DNA from 4 places in the Streptomyces sp. NBC_00353 genome. Region 4 is predicted to be linked to each of the others. Evidence: riboswitches for the same ligand, from Rfam matches in the RefSeq annotation. Region 4 holds a riboswitch; each other region holds the start of a gene.
What was found. Region 4 has a riboswitch for cobalamin ahead of OHA88_RS18215 (ribonucleoside-diphosphate reductase subunit alpha). Riboswitches for the same ligand answer to the same signal wherever they lie in the genome.

Region 1 (3,649 bases), 2.9 Mb from region 4:
GTACTGAGCAGCGCCCCCCTGCAGGGACGCACCCTCCCGCCGGACACTGCCGTCTGGCTCACCACCAAGGAAGAAAGCGGTCATTCCCATGGCTGATCTGTCGCAGCTCGTCAAGGCGTACGACGTACGAGGGGTGGTTCCGGACCAGTGGGACGAGTCGCTGGCCGAGCTGTTCGGGGCGGCCTTCGTGCAGGTCGTGGGCGCGGAGGCGATCGTGATCGGGCATGACATGCGGCCCTCGTCGCCCGGGCTCGCGGCCGCCTTCGCGCGGGGTGCGTCGAACCGTGGCGCAGCGGTGACACTGATCGGGCTGTGCTCGACGGATCAGCTGTACTACGCGTCGGGGGCGCTGGACCTGCCGGGAGCGATGTTCACGGCCTCGCACAACCCGGCCCGGTACAACGGCATCAAGATGTGCCGTGCGGGCGCGGCCCCGGTGGGCCAGGACACCGGCCTGTCCCGGATCCGGGAGCTGGTGGAGGCATGGCAGGAGTCGGGCGCCCCGGAGCCGGTCGCGACGCCGGGCGCGGTCGGTGAACGGGAGACCCTGCAGGACTACGCCGCCCACCTGCTCTCTCTGGTGGACGTGACGTCGATCCGGCCGCTGAAGGTGGTGGTGGACGCGGGCAACGGAATGGGCGGGCACACCGTGCCGACGGTCTTCGCGGGCCTCCCGCTGGATCTGGTCCCGATGTACTTCGAGCTGGACGGGACGTTCCCCCACCACGAGGCGAACCCGCTCGATCCGGCCAACATCGTCGACCTGCAGAAGCGGGTGCGTGACGAGGGCGCCGACCTCGGTATCGCGTTCGACGGAGACGCGGACCGCTGTTTCGTCGTCGACGAGCACGGCGATCCGGTCTCGCCGTCGGCGATCACCGCGCTGGTGGCGGCCCGGGAGCTGGCCCGCCACGGCGGCTCGGGCGTGGTCATCCACAATCTGATCACCTCGTGGTCGGTGCCGGAGGTGGTCCGTGAGCACGGCGGCACCCCGGTGCGTACGCGCGTCGGGCACTCCTTCATCAAGGCGGAGATGGCCCGGTCCGGGGCGATCTTCGGGGGCGAGCACTCCGCGCACTACTACTTCCAGGACTTCTGGAACGCCGACACCGGGATGCTCGCTGCCCTGCATGTGCTGGCGGCGCTCGGCGGGCAGGACGGTCCCCTGTCCGCACTGGTCGCGGGGTACGACCGCTATGCCGCTTCCGGCGAGATCAACTCCACGGTCGCCGACCGGGCCGACCGCCTCACCGCGGTCACCGCTGCCTACGCCGGCCGTGAGGGAGTCACCCTCGACGAACTCGACGGCCTGACCGTCACGGCAGCGGACTGGTGGTTCAATGTCCGCCCCTCCAACACCGAGCCGCTCCTCCGCCTGAACGTCGAAGCCCGGGACGAGGCCACCATGGCCAGGGTTCGCGACGAGGCACTGGCGGTCATCAGGGGCTGACCTCCTCTCCCACCGCTCCGTCCCGCCCCGGCCCCACGGGTGACGTACGTCGCTGTTCCGGGCGCCCCTCCGCCCGAAGGGGCGGGCTACGCCCCGGTAGAGTGTGCGAGTCGTCATCATGCCCGTTCAGGGGGAAGCCGGTGCGAATCCGGCGCTGACCACGCAACCGTGAGCCGCTGACACAGCGGTAAGTCGGAATGCCCTGTCCGCGGTCGTGACCGGCTCGCGTCACCGGAACCCCGGTGACCGGCACCGTCGAGGCATACGGGGCCGGAGCCTGGTGCCTGAGTGTGCCTGTGCCCGGTTCCCACCGCAGGAGAGGCCCAGCCCACCATGACCGTTCGCCGCACCGCAGCAACGCTCGCCGCCACCGCCACCGTGCTCTGTGCGGCCGCTGCCCCGGCCGCGGTGGCGGCGCCGTCTCCGTCGCCCACCCCGTCCGTCGCACTGCCGTCCGGGCTGTACGGCACCAAGGACCCGACGTACGACGGGGTCTGGAGGCAGTCGCTGGCCTTCATCGCCCAGCGGCTCGAAGGGGTCACGCCCGCCGCCGCGTCCGTCGACTGGCTGGTCGCCCAGCAGTGCGACAGCGGCGCCTACGCCTCGTACCGCGCAGATGCCGGCAAGCCGTGCGACGCGAAGACCATGACGGACACCAATGCCACCGCCGCCGCGGTCCAGGCGCTGGCCGAGGTCGGCGGGCACGGCGATGCCGTCGACAACGGGGTCGACTGGCTGAAGTCCGTTCAGAACGAGGACGGCGGCTGGGGTTACAACCCGGGCTCGCCCAGCGACGCCAACTCCACCTCGATCGTGATCGGCGCCCTGGCCAAGCGGGGCCAGCGGCTCGGCGATGTGACGACCAAGGGCGGCAGGACGCCGTACGACGCGTTGCTCGAACTGGCCATCCCGTGCGGCGGCAAGGACGGCGGCGCGTTCGCGTACCAGCCCGACAAGGCCGGCAAGCTCGCCGCCAACGCGGACGCCACCGCGGCCGGAGTGCTCGGTTCGATGGGCAAGGGGCTGGCCGCCTGGAACAATTCCGCGTCCGAGGACAAGGCGCCCACCTGCCACAAGGGTGCCGTCGTCAAGCCCGAGCAGGCCGCCCAGAACGGTGCCCACTATCTCGCGGGCGCCCTCGCGAAGACCGGCCACCTGAACCAGCCCCCGATGCCGGGCGCCACCGACACCACCGAGCAGCCCGATTTCGGCAACACCGCGGACGCGGTCGTCGCCCTGGCCGCCACGGGCCACCAGGACAAGGCGGCCGGCGCGCTCGGCTGGCTGAAGAAGAACGCCGCGCCCTGGGCGGCCGAGAACGGCCCGGCCGCCTACGCCCAGTTGGTCGTGGCCGCGCACACGACCGGCGCCGATGCCCGCGACTTCGGCGGCGTCGACCTGGTCGAGCGGCTGAACGCGACCGGACCGAAGCCGGCCGCCGCCCACACACCCTCGCCGGCCACCAGCGACTACGCGGCGCAGGACGGCACCAGCGACGACGCCGGTCTCGGGGTGTGGTGGCTCGTCGGTATCGGTCTCGCCGCCGGTGCCGGCGTCGGCTTCCTCATCAGCAGCCGCCGGAAGACCCCGCAGCTGTGAACCGGGCGGGCAATCGATCCGGGTGGCCGACGGCGGGCGCCCTGCTGCTCGTTCTCGGCGCCGTCCTGACCGTGCTCGGTGCGGGCACCGCCCACGCGGCCGGCTACCGCTACTGGTCGTTCTGGGAGGGCAAGGGGACGGGCTGGGCGTACGCCACCCAGGGCCCGTCGCTGGTCCGGCCCGACGACGGTGCGGTGCAGGGCTTCCGGTTCTCGGTGAGCGAGGACTCCCAGGACTCGGCGAAACCGCGCCGCGCCCCCGACTTCGCGGTGATCTGTGCGGACACCCCCGCCAAGGACGGCACCAAGCGGATCGCGCTCGTCATCGACCCCGGCACGGCGGCGGACGCCCCGGACGGGGAGACGCCGCCCGCGCCGCGTACCGCATGCGCGCAGGTCGCCGAGGACGCGAGCGCCGCGGAGGCCCTCGCCTCCGTGGCCAAGCCGCTGCGCTACAGCAGCGAGGCACTGCTCTGCGCGATCTCCGGCTATCCGGCCTCGGGCTGCGGTGAGCAGGTCTCCGGCACCGGGCACGCCGACGGTACGTCGCAGGCACCCGCGAGCCCGTCCGCCTCGGCCCACCCGGGGAGCGGCCGCGGCG
Region 2 (3,649 bases), 2.1 Mb from region 4:
ACGGCCTGATACCGGCAATGCGCGGAAAGGGGTACGCCTCCGAGGCCCTGCGTGCACTGCTGGAGATTGCCCGTGCCGCGGGTGTCGCGTCGGTCAGGGGCGACGCCGACCTCGACAACACCGCGTCCCAGCACGTCATGGCAGCGGCGGGCATGCACTTCGTCGGGGAGGACGACCTGCTGAGGCATTACCGGATCGACTGGACGGCCGGACCGGCGGCCGAACCCGGGGGCGGAGCGACTGCGACGAACGGAGCCGCCGGGTCCGAACCTTCTCCCGAGGTCTCCGCTCGACGTCCGTCATGACGCCGGGCACCCGGGCGGCTCTGCCCCGACCACGACTGAACCCGCCAGGCGTCTCCTGGCGGGTTCGGTCGTAGCGGATTTTCGGCCGGTCAGCCGGCAGCGGTGGCCGTGCGGGATGCCGTGCCGCCACCCGCCGGGACCGTGTCCGGTCCCGGCACCAGCAGCCGTTCGGTCAGGTAGCCGAAAAACAGACCGAAAGTGGTCCAGAGCGTGGCCTGAACGGCGAGGGTGGCGAGGCGGAACTCCCACAGCAGACCAGCCGGGAAGTCCTTGCCGACCTCGTTGAACGAGGGCAGGAAAGCGTAGGCGAGACCGATGACGAGGACGTAGCCGGCGGATGCGGCGATCGTCGCGTTCCAGTTGCCCAGGCGAGGAGCCAGCCGCTTGCCGAGGATGACGGCCGCAACGGCGAGCAGCACGCTGAGAGCGACCATGAGGAAGAACAGGGCGGTGCGTTGGCCGATCGTGTCGGGGTTGCCGACGGCCGGCGGGTTGGCCGGGTATTTGAGGAACGGCACGACATACACGGTCAGCAGGGCGCCGAACGCGATCAGTGCAGACGTGGCCCGCGGGCCGAACCTGCCGATGCGGCCGAGGGCGTAGCAGAAGACGAGCGCGGCGATGCCGCCGATGGCCACGCCGAAGACGAGGACACCGGTGGCGAGGCCGGCCGTGGACTGCATCGTGCGGCTGACGAGTTCCTCGCCGCCGCCGTGGTCGTGGCTGTGTGCCTCTTCGAGGGCGATCGCCGCGTCGACCCGCGACTCTCCGAGGAAGTAGGCGACGGCAAGTGCGAGCGCGCCCGCGACGAGGCCGGCCAGCATGCCGCGGACCAGCAGGGCTCTGACGGATATGGAGTTCATGAGGGGTTCCCCTGGCTTGCGCGGCGTGTCAGTGGCAGGGGAAACCGAGCAGGTGGCGACCGTCATGTACCCACTCGTGGACACCCTCGCCGGAGATGACCGAAGTGGCGCCCTGCTCGGCGCCGACGAAGTACAGCAGGACGAGCATGAGAATGCCGAAGAAGACCGCCCATGGGGCGATGGCCTTCAGCGAGATGGGGGTGATGGCGGGTGATGCGACGGCGGCGGGGGCAGCAGTCTGTGCCATGGCAGAACCTCCTGGGGGAACACGCGTCCCGATCGTGGTGCCTGAGACGACAGCGCTGGGTCTGACTTCCCGTACGGATACGGGTTCACAGTGGCGCGACCGTGCCGGATTCTCACCGGACTTCCATCACACCGTCGTCATGTTCGTCGCGACCATACCGTCTGGGAGCACCCCGCCGCCATGGCACCATCTGCCCACCCCACAGCCCTGGATGCCATGGTGTGCTTACTGAAGAGGCCACAGTTCAGGGAGTTGACGCGGGTGTTGACGGTACGGGTGATGTTGATCTCACCGGCGCTCAACGCGGCGCTGCGCGAGGCCCGGTTCGACGGCGACGCCCCGCTCGACGCGTCCGGCGTCCGGCGGGCGCGTGCGGCCGCGGCCGCGGTGCCTGCTGCCGATCGCCGGGTGCACGGCCCGGACGAACGGTGCACCGGGACCGCCGAGGCATTGGGTCTGCGGTCCGATCCCGAACCTGCCCTTCGTGGCTGGGACTTGGGGCGCTGGAGCGGGCAACGGCTGGCGGAGGTGAGCCGGGACGAGCCGGGGGCGGTATCGGCCTGGCTGTCCAAGCCCTCGGCGGCCCCGCACGGCGGTGAGTCGCTGCTGGATCTGCATGCGCGGGTGGGCGGCTGGCTGGATTCGCTGCATCGGGAGGGCGCCGATGACGGCAGCGTGCTCGCCGTGGCCGAACCCGCGGTGGTGCGGGCCGCGGTCGTGCATGCGCTGGGCCTTCCGCCCCAGACATTCTGGCGGTTGGACGTCGCTCCGCTGACGCTGACCGAGCTCAGCGGCCGGTCCGGGCGGTGGAACCTGCGTTGCGGGCGGCCCCTGGGCACCGGAACCGACGAGACCACCGCACTGCACAGACAGTAGCCGGACGAGTCGTATCCGTGATGGATCACGGAATCACGTGCGCCGCTTTCGCCATGCGTCACGACGGACTTCACCTCCCCGCCCCGGACCGGAGAGCCGACGCCCGAGACCGGACTCCCCCACAGCGACCCACTCCCCTCAGTGACGGGCCCGACCGTGCACTCTTCCGCTCAAGCAATGCTGACAAATAGTACGTAAAATGGCCAAGGCGATCGAGCCCACCTCCTCTTCGGAAGGGCGACCGACCATGAGCGATCAAACGCAGCTGAGCCGGCCCGAGACCACCCGCCCGGCATCCGAGTCCACGCACGGAGCGGGACCGCATGGCGAAAACCGCCGAACGGAGCCCGGGGCACGGGGGCGTACCACGATCGCCGACGGCGTAGTGGCGAAGATCGCCGGGCTGGCGGCCCGGGGCGTGCCCGGGGTCCAGAGCATGGGCGGAGGATTCGTCCGCGGTATGGGGACCGTGCGGGATCGAGTGCCCGGAGCGGGAAGCCGGTCCGTCACCAGCGGTGTCAAGGTCGAGGTCGGCGAGGTTCAGACCGCTGTCGACCTGTCGATCATCGTCGAATACGGCTTCCCGATCGTCGAGCTCGCGGGCGATGTCCGGACCGAGGTGATCGCCGCCATCGAGCGGATGACCGGTCTGGAGGTCGTAGAGGTCAACATCACGGTGACCGACGTGAAGCTGCCCGACGAGGAAGAGGAGCAGCAGGCGCCGGAGAGGCGAGTCGCGTAGTGGTTCGCCGGACCGGATCGCGCCTGGTCGAAGGGGGTGCCCATCGGCCGTGTCGTCGGCCTGGAACCTCGGCTGTCTCCCGAGGCCCATCGGATGTTCGCCTGGTACAGGGCCACTGAGGCTGCCGCACATGACGGGGATGTGGCCGACCTCGATCGGAGGACCAGATGTCCACTGGAATCATTGTTGCCATCGTCGTCGTGGTGGTGGTCCTTGTCGCCCTCGCGGTGATTGTCCGGCTCGCCATTCGGCGGCGGCATCTGCAAGAACGCTTCGGGCCCGAGTACGAGCACGCTGTTGAAACCGGTGACAGCCGCACGGCGGCAGAGCGTGATCTGCGCGACCGCGAGCAACGGCACGACGACCTCGATCTGAAGCCGCTGGCCTCGACTGCCCGTCAGCAGTACACGCAGGACTGGAGCAGCGTGCAGGAGCACTTCGTGGACCGTCCGCGAGAGGCGGTCGGTGAGGCGGACCAGCTGGTGACCCGGCTCATGAACGAACGCGGCTACCCGACCGAGGGCTACGAGCAGCAGGTGAAGGACCTGTCGGTCGAACACGGGCGCACGCTGGAGCATTACCGTGCCGCCCACGAAGTCAATGCACGAGCCGGCGG
Region 3 (3,649 bases), 3.5 Mb from region 4:
TCGTGACAGCTCTAGTGTTCGATTTCACGAACGGTTTCCATGACACCGCCAACGCGATGGCCACCACCATCTCGACCGGCGCTCTCAAACCCAAGACAGCGGTGGCCATGTCCGCCGCTCTCAACCTGGTCGGCGCGTTCCTGTCGATCGAGGTCGCCAAAACGATCTCCGGCGGGATCATCAACGAGAACGGGCTGCGGACAGAAGTCATCTTCGCGGCCCTCGTCGGCGCCATTCTGTGGAATCTGCTGACCTGGCTGGTCGGCCTGCCGTCCAGTTCCTCCCACGCCCTCTTCGGCGGACTCATCGGCGCCGCGGTGATGTCGGCGGGCTGGTCCTCGGTCGACGGCGGCACCGTCGTCACCAAGGTGCTGCTCCCCGCGGTCGCCGCCCCGGTCGTCGCCGGTCTCGCCGCACTGCTGGCGACCAGGCTGACGTACCGGATCGGCGGCAAGGTCCGTAACGACGCCCAGGAGAAGGCCACCGCCAAGGGCTACCGCGCCGGCCAGATCGCCTCGGCCGGACTGGTCTCGCTCGCCCACGGCACCAACGACGCGCAGAAGACCATGGGCATCATCACCCTGGCCCTGGTCACCGGCGGCGTTCTCTCCCCCGGCTCCAACCCGCCGGTCTGGGTCATCGTCTCCGCCGGTATGGCCATCGCGCTCGGCACCTACCTCGGCGGCTGGCGCATCATCCGCACCATGGGCAGTGGCCTCACCGAACTCAAGCCGCCGCAGGGCTTCGCCGCCCAGACCAGCGCGGCCACGGTCATCCTGGCCTCCTCGCACCTCGGCTTCTCCCTCTCCACCACCCAGTCGTGCTCCGGCGCCGTGATGGGTGCGGGACTGGGCCGCCGGGGCGGTGTGGTCCGCTGGTCCACCGCGACCCGGATGTTCGTCGCCTGGGGTCTGACCCTGCCGGCCGCCGGTCTGGTCGGTGCGGGCGCGGAATTCCTCACCAAGCAGGGCACCTGGGGTGTCGTCGTCGTCGCCATGCTGCTGATCGGCGGGTCCGCCGCCATCTGGCTGCTGTCCCGCCGCAAGCCGGTCGGTCACGACGATGTCGCTCCCGACGCCGAACCGGCGGGTGTCATCACCACCGCCATGGCGGCCGTCACCCCGCCGCCCACCGGGGCCGCGGCTGCGGCCACGACGGCGGACGCGACCGCAGCCACGGACGCGGACACGGACCTCAAGACCACCATCCCGGCCCCGGCCGGAACCGTCGCCGATCCGGCGCGGCCCGCCACGGTGTAAGGACAGATCACCATGAACATCGACTGGGCAGCTCTCGGTTCCGTCTTCGGCGTCTCCCTCGTCGTCACCGTGGCGCTGGTGGGCCTCTTCACCCTGGGCATCGTCGGCCTCTCCAAGCAGCCGGAACCGGCGGCGCAGGGCGGCTCCACCTCAGGCTCCCTGGTACTCGCCCGCACCGGCGCGTACCTCTGCTTCGGGCTCTGCGCGGCCGCGGTCGCGTACGGGATCTATCTGATCGTCGCCTGAGCACCAACCCGCACTCCGTCATCGGGGTCTCATCGGGCCGGACACACCTCGCGTGTGTCCGGCCCGATGTGCGTCTGCGCACACTGCGCCGCCGCAGGTCAAGGCCAGGTTGACGGGCATTCGCGGAGCGTGGTGGACTGCCGGAGCCATTTACGGCGACAGCAGAGGAAGCCGGTGCGAATCCGGCGCGGTCCCGCCACTGTCACCGGGGAGCAGTCCCCCACACCGGAAGTCACGGCTCGCGCAGGCGGGTTGGAAGGCCGGGGGAACTGCGGATCCGGGAGCCAGGAGACTCTCGCCGCCGGTCACGTCGAACCAGGGCGCGGACCCTGAGTGAGGACATATCGCCATGCCCGGCTGCCGTGCGTCGTCGTCCGTTTCTGTGCCGCTCCCACCAGGAGCCGGCTGTACGAAGGTCCTTCGAGGCGCAACGGCCGGCTGAGCCGTGCGAGCCGACCGCATCTTCGCGTACGGCGCCACGGCCGGTCTGATCGGCGATCTGCTGCTCGGTGATCCCCGCCGGCGGCATCCGGTCGCCGCGTTCGGACGGGCCGCCGCAGCCGTCGAGCGCCGCCTGTGGCGCGACCACCGCGGGTGGGGCGCACTGCACACCCTGGTCTGCGCCGGAGGGGCCGCGGGCGGAGCCGCACTGGCCGCCCGTGCCGTACGCCGTCATCCCGCCGCATCCGTCGCCCTCACCGCGGCCGCCACCTGGTCGGTCGTCGGCGGCACCTCGCTGGGGCGCGAGGCCCGCGCCATCGGCGGCGCGCTGGCCGCCGGTGACATCGCACTGGCCCGTGAGCGGCTCCCCCATCTGTGCGGCCGCGACCCGCACTCCCTCGACGGGCCGCAGATCGCCCGCGCCGTGGTGGAGTCCGTCGCCGAGAACACCTCCGACGCGGTGGTCGGCGCGCTGGTGTGGGGCGCGCTGGGCGGCGTGCCCGGACTCGTCGCCTTCCGGGCCGTCAACACCCTCGACGCCATGGTCGGGCACAAATCACCCCGCCATCTGCGCTACGGCTGGGCCTCGGCCCGGCTGGACGACGTCGTCGGCTGGCCCGGTGCCCGTCTCACGGCCGCGCTCGCCGTGGTTGCCGGGGGGCAGCCACGTCGGGCGGTACGCGCCTGGCGGGCCGACGCCGGCAAGCACCCGAGCCCCAACGCGGGGCCGGTGGAGGCCTCGTTCGCGGGCGCGCTCGGCGTACGGCTCGGCGGGACCCTGGCGTACGGCGGCCGTGTCGAGCACCGGCCGGTGCTGAACGGCACGGCCGGCCGTGCGGTGGAGACCGAGGACATCGAGCGCGCGGTGCGGCTGTCGCGCCGGGTGGGGGTGCTGGCCCTCGGCGTGTGCGCGGCGGGCCGGCTGATCGCGGGGAGGCGGTCGTCCACGGGGCGGCGCCCGGCCGCGGGACGGAGCGGAAAATGAGCGGCGGACTGCTTGTCGCCGGAACCACGTCGGACGCGGGCAAGAGCGTCGTCACGGCAGGCATCTGCCGCTGGCTGGTGCGCCAGGGGGTGAAGGTCGCGCCGTTCAAGGCGCAGAACATGTCGCTGAACTCGTTCGTCACCCGCGAGGGCGCGGAGATCGGACGTGCGCAGGCGATGCAGGCCCAGGCAGCCCGGGTGGAGCCGACCGCGCTGATGAACCCGGTACTGCTCAAGCCCGGCAGCGACCGCTCCAGCCAGGTCGTCCTGATGGGCAGGCCGGTGGGCGAGATGAGTGCACGCGGCTACCACGGGGGACGGCAGGAGTCGCTGCTCTCCACGGTCGTGGACTGTCTGGAACAGCTTCGGGGCACGTACGACGCGGTGATCTGCGAGGGGGCGGGCAGCCCGGCCGAGATCAATCTGCGCCGCACCGACATCGTGAACATGGGGATCGCGCGGGCCGCGCGGTTCCCGGTGGTCGTCGTCGGCGACATCGACCGCGGCGGTGTCTTCGCCTCCTTCTTCGGTACCACGGCGCTGCTCAGCGCCGAGGACCAGGCGCTGATCGCGGGCTATCTGGTCAACAAGTTCCGCGGCGACGTGTCGCTGCTGGAGCCGGGGCTCGACATGCTGCACGGGCTGACCGGGCGGCCGACGTACGGGGTGCTGCCGTTCGCCCATGGCCTGGGCATCGACGAGGAGGACGGACTGCGGAT
Region 4 (3,649 bases):
TTCGCCGCGATCGGTATCGGCGCGCTGGTGCCCGCCGCGATCATGTCGATCGCAGCCGCCAACCTCTTCACCCGGAACATCTACAAGGACTTCCTGAAGCCCGACGCGACCCCGGCCCAGGAGACGAAGGTCTCCAAGCTGGTGTCGCTGCTGGTGAAGGTCGGTGCGCTCGCCTTCGTCCTCACGATGGACAAGACGGTCGCGATCAACTTCCAGCTGCTGGGCGGGATCTGGATCCTGCAGACGTTCCCGGCGCTGGTCGGCGGCCTGTTCACCCGGTGGTTCCACCGCTGGGCGCTGCTCGCCGGCTGGGCGGTCGGCATGGTCTACGGCACGCTCGCCGCGTACGGGGTGGCGAGCCCGACCCAGGCGCACTTCGGCGGCTCCTCGAAGGAGATCCCGGGGATCGGCGAGATCGGCTACATCGGCCTGACGGCGTTCGTACTGAACGTGGTGGTGACGGTGGTGCTGACGTTCGTCCTGAACGCGGTGAAGGCCCCGGCCGGAATCGACGAGACGTCACCGTCCGACTACACGGCGGACGCGGGCGACCCGGGCGTGAAGGTCGAACTCCCGTTGGCCAGGCCTGAGCCGGCCGGCTCCCCCGACGCGAGCCCGTCGACCAAGTAGGGTCTTTCGTTTGGATCAGGCCGGATCAGGGAGCGGGGTCCGGTGCGTGCAGCTGCAGGGCGGAGGAAGGAGCCCACGCGGAGCGAATGGGGTCTCCCCTGCTCGAGCGAAGCCGAGAGCTTGGGGAAAACCGACGACAACGCGGCAGATGTGCGTGCCAGACCCCGCGAGCCCCCCAGCCTGATCCAAGCGAGAGGCCCTAAGCCTGCACGCCAGTGATACATGTGGCCCGCCCGACGACGGAGGACAAATCCGTGGCCGGGCGGGCCACACCGGTTTCGGTCAGGAGCGGCACCCCTGGTGCCCCTGGGCGCGCACCCCGCGCCCCGCGCCCCGTACGGCAGACTTCCGCCATGGACATATCGATCAGGGCCGTCGACCCCAGCGAACACCACCTTCTCGGCGAGATCACCGCATTCGCGTACCTCGACGACGGCCTGCTCGACCTCGGTGCCGACGACCCGTATCTCGAACGACTCCGCGACGTGCCGCGCCGCGCCGCCGAGGCCGACGTGCTCGTCGCGGTCGGTGCCGACGGCCGGGTACTGGGCGGCGTGACATACGCACCGCCCGGCAACCCGTGGGCCGACATCGCCGGCCCCGACGAGGCCGAATTCCGGATGCTCGCCGTCGCGCCGGAGGCGCGTGGCCTCGGGGCGGGTGAGGCGCTCGTACGGGCCTGTATCGACCGCGCACGGGGTACGGACGGCGTCGCGCGGCTCGTCCTGTCGACGCAGCCGGCCATGCTCGGGGCGCACCGCATCTACCGTCGACTGGGCTTCGCACGGACTCCGGAGCGCGACTGGTATCCCATTCCAGGCCTCCAGCTGCTCACCTACAGCCTCACCCTGTGAACCGCGTACGACACAACATGTGGGGGCTGTCTCATCGGGCGGCCCCCACATGTATGCTCGTGCTCGCTGTCGCCGCAGGGAAATCCGGTGTGAATCCGGAACTGTCCCGCAACGGTGTGATCGGTGTACTTTTGCGCACCCTGTAAGTCCGAGGACCTGCCGACAGCGCGTCCGGCTCGACCGATCCGGACGCCCAGACGTCCGGGCCTCGCGGATGGGCCGGTGGACGCCGCACGGAGTGCTGCCCTCTTTTCCGGGCCCGCCTCTGCCCGGCTGCCCCGCTCCCCGCCCGGCCCCGAGCCGAGCGAGGGAGAGCACCACATGACCATCGCGCCAGCCGATCCGGCTTCAGTCGCCGAGTCCACGGGAACCGCGAACGACGGACCCGGGACCGCACTGCTGCGGACCCTGACCGACCTCACCGTCGATCTGCCCGACACCGACCCCGGTCGCGTCGCCGCAGCCGCGCTGCGCGGGCGCAACGCCCGGTCGGACGAAGCAGAGTTGCGTTCGCTGGCCACCGAGGCCGCCGCAGGTCTGATCTCCGAGGACCCCGCGTACTCCCGGCTCGCCGCCCGCCTCCTCACCCGCACCATCGCGGACGAGGCGGCCGGTCAGGGCGCGGTGTCCTTCTCCGCCTCGGTCTCCGTCGGCCACCGCGAAGGTCTGATCGCGGACCGCACGGCCGCGTTCGTGGCGCTCCACGCGGCCCGGCTCGACGCGCTGGTCGAGCAGTCGCTCGCCGACGGCGCCGACGACCGGTTCGGCTACTTCGGGCTGCGGACGCTGCACAGCCGCTATCTGCTGCGCCACCCGCACACCCGTCAGGTCATCGAGACGCCACAGCACTTCATGCTGCGGGTCGCGGCCGGTCTCGCCGAGGACGACTCGGCGCGCGCAGTGGACGAGGTCGCCTCGCTGTACGGCCTGATGAGCCGTCTCGACTACCTCCCGTCCTCCCCCACACTCTTCAACTCCGGCACCCGGCACCCGCAGATGTCCTCCTGCTATCTGCTGGACTCGCCGCTGGACGAGCTCGACTCGATCTACGACCGCTACCACCAGGTGGCACGGCTCTCCAAGCACGCGGGCGGCATCGGCCTCTCGTACTCCCGGATCCGCGCCCGCGGTTCGCTGATCCGCGGCACCAACGGGCACTCCAACGGCATCGTGCCGTTCCTGAAGACACTCGACGCCTCGGTCGCCGCGGTGAACCAGGGCGGCCGCCGCAAGGGCGCCGCCGCCGTCTACCTGGAGACGTGGCACGCGGACATCGAGGAGTTCCTGGAGCTGCGCGACAACACCGGTGAGGACCAGCGGCGTACGCACAACCTCAACCTGGCGCACTGGATCCCGGACGAGTTCATGCGCCGGGTCGACACGGACGGCGACTGGTCGCTGTTCTCGCCCGCTGACGTGCCCGAGCTGGTCGACCTGTGGGGCGACGAGTTCGACGCCGCGTACCGGGCCGCCGAGGCCAAGGGCCTGGCCCGCAAGTCGATGCCGGCGCGTGAGCTGTACGGCCGGATGATGCGGACCCTCGCGCAGACCGGCCAGGGCTGGATGACCTTCAAGGACGCCTCCAACCGGACCGCGAACCAGACCGCCGAGCCGGGCCGCGTCGTCCACTCGTCGAACCTGTGCACCGAGATCCTCGAAGTCACCGACGACGGCGAGACGGCCGTCTGCAACCTCGGTTCGGTCAATCTCGGGGCGTTCGTGGCCGACGGTGGGATCGACTGGGAGCGGCTGGACTCCACCGTCCGTACCGCCGTGACGTTCCTCGACCGGGTCGTCGACATCAACTTCTACCCGACCGAGCAGGCCGGCCGGTCCAACGCTCGCTGGCGCCCGGTGGGTCTGGGCGCGATGGGGCTCCAGGACGTCTTCTTCCAGCTGCGGCTGCCGTTCGACTCCCCCGAGGCCCGCGCGCTCTCCACGAAGATCTCCGAGCGGATCATGCTCGCCGCGTACGAGGCGTCCTGCGACCTCGCCGAGCGGTCCGGTCCGCTGCCCGCCTGGTCCGAGACGCGCGCCGCCCGCGGTGTGCTGCACCCCGACCACTACGCCACCGAGCTGACCTGGCCGGAGCGCTGGGAGGCGCTGCGCGCCCGGATCGCGAAGACCGGCATGCGCAACTCGCTGCTGCTGGCGATCGCGCCGAC

Region 1: linked by a shared signal. The riboswitch ahead of OHA88_RS31285 (prenyltransferase/squalene oxidase repeat-containing protein) and the one ahead of OHA88_RS18215 (ribonucleoside-diphosphate reductase subunit alpha) in region 4 are both predicted to bind cobalamin.
Region 2: linked by a shared signal. The riboswitch ahead of OHA88_RS09285 (CbtB domain-containing protein) and the one ahead of OHA88_RS18215 (ribonucleoside-diphosphate reductase subunit alpha) in region 4 are both predicted to bind cobalamin.
Region 3: linked by a shared signal. The riboswitch ahead of OHA88_RS34000 (cobalamin biosynthesis protein) and the one ahead of OHA88_RS18215 (ribonucleoside-diphosphate reductase subunit alpha) in region 4 are both predicted to bind cobalamin.

The regions. Positions count from the first base shown of each region.
Region 1 is NZ_CP107985.1:6,942,490-6,946,138, reverse strand. It holds gene OHA88_RS31295 (glycoside hydrolase family 13 protein) at 1-96, shown strand, start outside; gene OHA88_RS31290 (phosphomannomutase/phosphoglucomutase) at 89-1,450, shown strand; cobalamin riboswitch at 1,535-1,719, shown strand; gene OHA88_RS31285 (prenyltransferase/squalene oxidase repeat-containing protein) at 1,784-3,049, shown strand; gene OHA88_RS31280 (SCO2322 family protein) at 3,046-3,649, shown strand, end outside.
Region 2 is NZ_CP107985.1:1,948,600-1,952,248, forward strand. It holds gene OHA88_RS09275 (GNAT family N-acetyltransferase) at 1-305, shown strand, start outside; gene OHA88_RS09280 (CbtA family protein) at 395-1,168, opposite strand; gene OHA88_RS09285 (CbtB domain-containing protein) at 1,197-1,415, opposite strand; adenosylcobalamin (AdoCbl) riboswitch at 1,419-1,567, opposite strand; gene OHA88_RS09290 (histidine phosphatase family protein) at 1,695-2,291, shown strand; gene OHA88_RS09295 (Asp23/Gls24 family envelope stress response protein) at 2,539-3,033, shown strand; gene OHA88_RS09300 (hypothetical protein) at 3,201-3,649, shown strand, end outside.
Region 3 is NZ_CP107985.1:7,544,329-7,547,977, reverse strand. It holds gene OHA88_RS34010 (inorganic phosphate transporter) at 1-1,259, shown strand, start outside; gene OHA88_RS34005 (hypothetical protein) at 1,272-1,505, shown strand; cobalamin riboswitch at 1,670-1,800, shown strand; gene OHA88_RS34000 (cobalamin biosynthesis protein) at 1,951-2,931, shown strand; gene OHA88_RS33995 (cobyric acid synthase) at 2,928-3,649, shown strand, end outside.
Region 4 is NZ_CP107985.1:4,047,853-4,051,501, forward strand. It holds gene mctP (monocarboxylate uptake permease MctP) at 1-630, shown strand, start outside; gene OHA88_RS18210 (GNAT family N-acetyltransferase) at 984-1,484, shown strand; cobalamin riboswitch at 1,538-1,662, shown strand; gene OHA88_RS18215 (ribonucleoside-diphosphate reductase subunit alpha) at 1,806-3,649, shown strand, end outside.